2 linked regions of the Kribbella solani genome follow. The protein of the gene in region 2 interacts with the protein of the main gene of each other region in a pairwise test. Links are inferred from orthologs where the notes say so. Each region holds a gene or a part of one and is shown on either strand. Other genes may lie near its edges.

Evidence for each region.
Region 1: the proteins of HDA44_RS06695 (region 2) and panC interact in binary tests that used the Escherichia coli proteins (3 or more experiments, as listed by UniProt). The link is inferred for Kribbella solani from one-to-one orthologs.

Annotation. Positions count from the first base shown.
Region 1 is NZ_JACHNF010000001.1:6,370,360-6,373,663, reverse strand. The notes cover bases 62-3,047. They hold panC (pantoate--beta-alanine ligase), read right to left. Parts: upstream 1,976-3,047; coding sequence 1,148-1,975; downstream 62-1,147. Other genes in these bases: HDA44_RS29450 (2'-5' RNA ligase family protein), read left to right, coding at 3,003-3,047; HDA44_RS29455 (Rossmann-like and DUF2520 domain-containing protein), read right to left, coding at 1,972-2,919; HDA44_RS29465 (L-aspartate oxidase), read right to left, coding at 62-1,125. Also shown: more of HDA44_RS29465, read right to left, coding at 1-61; more of HDA44_RS29450, read left to right, coding at 3,048-3,304. UniProt on the Escherichia coli protein: Catalyzes the condensation of pantoate with beta-alanine in an ATP-dependent reaction via a pantoyl-adenylate intermediate.
Region 2 is NZ_JACHNF010000001.1:1,531,197-1,534,291, reverse strand. Bases 43-2,819 are described here. They hold HDA44_RS06695 (NUDIX hydrolase), read left to right. Parts: upstream 43-1,063; coding sequence 1,064-1,576; downstream 1,577-2,819. Other genes in these bases: HDA44_RS06685 (RNA polymerase sigma factor), read left to right, coding at 2,404-2,819; HDA44_RS06690 (phosphotransferase), read left to right, coding at 1,573-2,331; dop (depupylase/deamidase Dop), read right to left, coding at 43-990. Also shown: more of dop, read right to left, coding at 1-42; more of HDA44_RS06685, read left to right, coding at 2,820-2,988; HDA44_RS06680 (hypothetical protein), read left to right, coding at 2,985-3,095.

The sequences.
Region 1 (3,304 bases), 4.8 Mb from region 2 along the record:
CGACGTCTCACCGTTCAGGTCGGTCCAGACGCCACCGGACGAGTAGTGACAGGCCGGGGCGACCGGGATCAGCTCACGGACCGGGTCGATGCCGTGCGACCGGCAGGACGCGAGGATGGTCGGGAACCGGACCCGCCACTTCTCGTCGCCGAAGTGCCGGGCGTCCAGGTAGACATGATCCTTGCCGGTGGCAAGCATCTGCCGCATGATCGCCTTCGCCACGATGTCCCGCGGCGCCAGGTCGGCGAGCTCGTGCCGGCCGAGCATGAACCGCTTGCCGGTGTGGTCGACCAGGAACGCGCCCTCGCCTCGCACCGCCTCGGACACCAACGGCTGCTGGCCCTTCGCGCTCTTGCCCAGCCACAGTACGGTCGGGTGGAACTGCACGAACTCCAGGTCCCGCACCTTCGCGCCGGCCCGGAGCGCGAGTGCCATCCCGTCGCCGGTGGACACGCTCGGGTTGGTCGTTGCCGCGTACAACTGTCCGAGCCCGCCGGAGGCGAGGATGACGACCCGGGCCCGGATCGCGCCGACGCCGTCGAGCTGGCCCTCACCCATCACGTGCAGGGTGACGCCGGCGATCGCGCCGTCGGCGGCGGTCAGCAGGTCGAGTACGAGCGCGTGCTCGATGATGCGGATGTCCTTGGCGCGTTTGACCGCGGCGACCAGCGCCCGCTCGATCTCCGCGCCGGTCGCGTCACCGCCCGCGTGCGCGATCCGGTTCCGGTGGTGGCCGCCCTCGCGGCCGAGCGAGATCTCACCGTCGGCCAGGGTGTCGAAGCGCGCGCCCAGGTCGATCAGGTCGTGCACCGCCTCCGGGCCCTCGGTGACGAGCACCCGGACCGCTTCCGGGTCGCTCAGCCCGGCGCCGGCGACCAGGGTGTCCTGCAGATGCTCCTCCGGCGAGTCCTCCGGGTCGAGCGCGGCGGCGATCCCGCCCTGCGCCCACTGCGTGGACCCGGAGGCGACGACATCCTTCGTCACCACCAGCACGGACCCCAACTCACGAGCCTTCAAAGCAGCAGTCAGGCCGGCCACGCCGGAACCGATCACCACTACGTCGGCACTGTCGGTCCAACCAGGCTCCGGCGCAGCCAGCCGCTGCGGAACTGCAGGCACGGTCATTCGGCGACCGTATCAACGGAATTCATCTGAGGGTGATGGAAATGTTGTCAATGAGACGAGTCAGACCTACCCGGGCCGCGATCAGCATCCGCGCCTCGCCGGGGCCGATCACCGGGCCGAGATCGGGTGCGCGCAGGGCCAGGTAGTCGATCTTCACCGACGGTACTGCTTCGAGTTCGGCCTGTGCGGCGGCGACCACCGCGTCCGGGCCGTTCATCCCGGCCTTCGCGCCGGCGCTCAGCGCCCGGTACAGCACCAGCGCCTCGTCACGCTCGGTCTCGCTCAGATAGCGGTTGCGTGACGACAACGCCAGCCCGTCGGCCTCACGTACGGTCTGCACCGGGATCACGTCCAGATCCATGTCCAGGTCGCACACCATCTCGCGGATCAGCGTCAGCTGCTGGTAGTCCTTCTCGCCGAACAACGCGATGTCCGGCGCGGTCAGGTGCAGCAGCTTCGAGACCACGGTGAGTACGCCGGAGAAGTGCCCCGGGCGGAACACGCCTTCGAGTTCGTCCGCGAGTGGGCCTGGATGCACGGTGACCGACGGCTCGTTCGGGTACAGCTCGTCGCGGGACGGGTTGAAGACCAGGTCGACACCCTCGCTCTTGGCGATCGCCAGGTCGCTGGCCAGCGTCCGCGGGTACCGGTCGAAGTCCTCCGACGGCCCGAACTGCAACGGGTTCACGAAGATTGTCAGGACCACGCTGCCCTCGGGTCCGACCCGTTCGCGCGCCTCGGCCAGCAGCGCCGCGTGGCCTTCGTGCAGCGCGCCCATCGTCATCACCACCGCGCGCGGCCGGATCGCGGTCGCTGCTCGCAGCTCGGCCTTGGTCTGGGTGAGTCTCATCGCGGTGCCTCCCCTGTCCGATCCTGCGCTGTCCGATCCTGCGCTGTCCGATCCTGCGGTGTTGTCCGGTCCGGTGCTGTCGGGTGACGGTCGGCGGCCGGGTCCGCTACCGCCGGATGCCCGTCGAGCAGTTCGGTGAACCGGTCGGCAGTGGCCGCGTCCAGCCGGCCGTCCGCCGCAGTCAATTCCACTGTCGCGCGAGCCAGCTCGGCGTAGGTAGTCCTTGTGCGATCCATCCCCGTGCGCAGTGCTGCCAGGTGTGCCGCGACGGTTTCGACGTCGCCCCGGGCAATCGGCCCGGTGAGCGCATGATGACCGGCCCGCAGCGTGTTGTCGAGGGTTGCGGTCAGCAGCGGGCGCAGTGTCGCGACCGGATCGGCCACACCGGCCTCTCGCAGGACACCGACCGCCTGGGTGACCAGCGTGGTCAAGTGGTTCGCACCGTGCACCAGCCCGGCGTGGTAGCGCGCACGTTGCTCATCGGCCACCCACTGCACCTGTCCACCCACCGCCTTCACCAGCCGCTCCACGACCCCCTGAGCCGAGTCTGGCGCGGTAGCGGTGAACATGACCCCGTCCAGCCGCACAGGCCCACCGGGAAAGGTCATCGACGGATGCAGCGCGACCGGCGTCGCACTCAGCCCGGCCACCGGCTCCAGCCCATGCGCTCCGGACAGATGTACGACGTACTGCCCAGCGCGCAACGGCAGCTCCTGCGCCACCTCGCGGATCAGGTCATCCGGTACGGCGACCAGCACCACCTCGGCGCGGTCCGCGACCTCATCCGCCGTCAGCACCGGTACGCCAGGTAGTAGGCGGGCGGCGCGTTCCAGAGACGCGTCCGACCGCGCGGTGACACCGACCAGGGGATGTCCGGCTGCCGCCAAGGCTGCTCCCACGGCGGACCCGGCCCGGCCGGCTCCGATCAAGCCGATCCGTTCCATCACTCAACTCTCTTCTCGTTCCAGTCCCACGGCGGGGTACCAGACGATCTGTCTTCCAGCGTAGGCGATGAGAGGATGCTGGGGTGACTGATGCGTGGGCAGCGCGGACCGGATTGACGGCGATTCTGATCACAGTGCCTGAGCTGGCGGCGTACACGGAGCGCTGGCGTTCGGTGTCACGGTCCTCAGCCCGGCCACAGGTCCCGCTGACCGAGCTGATCCCGCCGCACGTGACGGTGCTGGTCCCCTGGGTCGCCGAGCCCACCGACGCCGACATCGCCCGGCTGCGTGCCGCCGTGTCGACCATCGAGCCCTTCGAGCTCACCTTCCCGACCGCGGGCCAGTTCCCCAACGGCACGGTGTGGCTGCAGCCGGAGCCCTTCGA
Region 2 (3,095 bases):
GCCGTACTTGTCCTCGACGTACTTGCGGGCCTGCTCCAGGTACTCCGTCTGCAGCTGGACCGCGGTGATCTTGCGGCCGTCCTTGAGGGTCAGCAGCTGCGTACACGACGGGTCGTGGCTGACCTCGTGCAGCGTGGTCACCGGCCGGTCGACGCCCAGATCGTCGGTGAGCCAGCCGTCCTCGATCATCGCCAGCACCAGTGACGTGGTGCCGACCTTCAGGTACGTGGAGAGCTCGGACAGGTTCGCGTCGCCGATGATCACGTGCAGCCGGCGGTAGCGGTCCGGGTTCGCGTGGGGTTCGTCCCGGGTGTTGATGATCGGCCGCTTCAGCGTCGTCTCCAGGCCGACCTCGACCTCGAAGTAGTCGGCCCGCTGGCTGATCTGGAAGCCGTGCGTCGCGCCGTCCTGGCCGATCCCGACGCGACCGGCGCCGGTGACTACCTGACGACTCACGAAGAACGGGGTCAGGTGCCGCACGATCGACGCGAACGGGGTCGACCGGCGCATCAGATAGTTCTCGTGCGACCCGTACGAGGCGCCTTTGTTGTCGACGTTGTTCTTGTACAGGTTGAGTTGTGGCGCGCCAGGGATCAGCCGGGCCTGGCGCGCGCCCTCCATGATCACGAGCTCGCCGGCCTTGTCCCAGACCACCGCGTCGCGCGGGTTGGTGGTCTCGGGCGCCGAGTACTCCGGGTGGGCGTGGTCGACGTACAGCCGGGCGCCGTTGGTAAGGATCACGTTCGCCAGGCCGGTCTCCTCGTCGGTGAGCTGGCTGGAGTCCGCCACCTCCCGGCTGAGGTCGAACCCACGCGCGTCCCGGAGCGGATGCTCCTCGTCGAAGTCCCACCGCGTCTTGCGCGCGAGTGGCTGCGTCTGCGCGTAGCCGTTCACCACCTGGCTCGAGGTCAGCATCGGGTTCGCCCCGGGCTGGCCTGGCACCGAGATCCCGAACTCCGTTTCGGTACCCATGATCCGCCGAACACTCATGGAGTTGAGCCTACGCGGTAGGAACGACTAAACGCGTTGCCGTGTCCACAGGGTTACCTGCGAAACTGCCTGAATGCACGAACAGGAGGACGAGCTGGTCGCGTTGCTCGACGACGGCAACCGGATCATCGGGTCCGCGCCGCGGTCGGTGATGCGCCGCGACAACCTGCGGCACTCCGCCACCGGCGTGGTCGTCCGGAATCCGGCCGGTGACATCTACGTCCATCGCCGCACGCCGACCAAGGACGTGTACCCAGGCCGGTACGACTTCACCGCCGGCGGGGTCGTGGCAGCCGGTGAAGAACCGTTCCACGCGGTCGTCCGCGAGCTCGACGAGGAGCTCGGGATCACGGGCACCGAGCTGACCCGGCTGCCGGAAGGTGATTACGCCGACGAGAACACCCGGTACCACGCGTACCTGTACACCTGTGTCTGGGACGGCCCGGTGCGGCACCAGCCGGAGGAGGTCGCGTGGGGTGCCTGGATGTCGCCGAGCGAGCTCGTCGCGAAGCTGGACGACCCGGAGTGGTCCTTCATGCCGGACACGGTCGGTCTGCTCGACGCGTACGTCCGGAGCCTGGCGTGACGATCATCGAAGGCTGGGACAGCCACGCGTGGATCGAAGGTGACTGGATCTATCGGTCGCCTCGGCGCGACGAGGTCCGGCCGCGACTGCGCGCCGAAACGACGCTACTCCCCTGGCTCGCTCCGCAGCTCCCGCTCCCGGTCCCGGCGCCTGAGGCGACCGTCGACGGTGTACGTCATCTGATGCTGCCTGGCGAGCCGTTCACCGACGGCGCCACTGGGAACGGGCGCGGTACGGCGATCGGCCGCGAGCTGGGCGCGTTTCTCAAGGCGCTGCACGCCGTCGACCCGTCCGAGGCGGTCCACCACGGCGCACTCGACGCTCCGGCCGCACGAGCGCGGAAGTCGGCCGAGCTGGACGATTTCCGGACGCTCATCGTACCGCTGCTTCCGGCAGCGGTCCGGACCACGGCACACGAGCTGCTGGACCGCGTGGCCGAAGTACGGACAGCTCTCATCCACTGCGACTTCGGTCCGGACCACATCCTGATGACGGGTGATCGGATCACCGGCATCATCGACTGGACGGACGCCGTGATCGGCGACCCGGCACTCGACCTCTGCTGGCTCCTGAACGGCGCCCCGGCGACCGTCGCGGCGGCTGCCACGGCCGCGTACGAGCCCACGCCGGACCTGATCGCCCGGGCCACGGACTGGGCGCGCCTGAGCCCCTGGTACGGCGTACACCGTGGGCTGCGGCTCGACCTGCCCGACGAGGTCGCGAGCGGGATCCGGGAGGTCGAGCGAGCGCTCTGATGCAACCTTCCGGCCGGTGCCCGGTCACTAACTGATGTGAAGATCATCCTGACTGACGATACGGAGCCGTCGATGGCTACGGGATCCGCCGACCAGGAGTTGTGGGAACGGTTGCGCGTCGGCGACCATTTCGCCCTCGGCGAGTTGTTCGACCGGTACGCCGACGACGTCCGGGCGTTCGCGTTCCGCCGGACCGCGTCCTGGAGTACGGCAGACGACGTCGTCCAGGCGACGTTCCTGAGCACCTGGCGGCGGTTCCAGGGCAATCCACCTGGCCCACTCACCGGCGCGACCGCCCGTGGCTGGTTGCTGGTCGTGGCCGGCAACGAGTGCCGGGCGCTGGCCCGGACCGCCAATCGGCTCCGCGGACTGATCGACCGGCTCCCGCCACCCCTCCCGCACGTCGACCACGCCCCGGACGTCGCCCGGCGCCTGGACGACGAGCGCCGGATGTCGGTGATCCGGCGGGCCGTCGCGCAACTCCCCCGGCACGAGCGCGAGACGCTCGAACTCGTTGTCTGGTCCGGACTCACCATCGTCGAGGCCGCCGATGCCCTCGGCGTACCGGCCGGGACCGTCAAGGCCCGCCTGCACCGCACCCGCCGCCGTTTCCCCGACCTGCTCAGCCGGGTCGACCTCACCGAGGAGCTGACATGACCACCGATCTCGAACCGCCGCGCGTCCCGCCGCTGACCGCCGCCGAGCGAGCCCGGCTCCGCAATCGCTTGATGGAGCGGGCCCGGCCCACCAACCGGCGGCCGCTG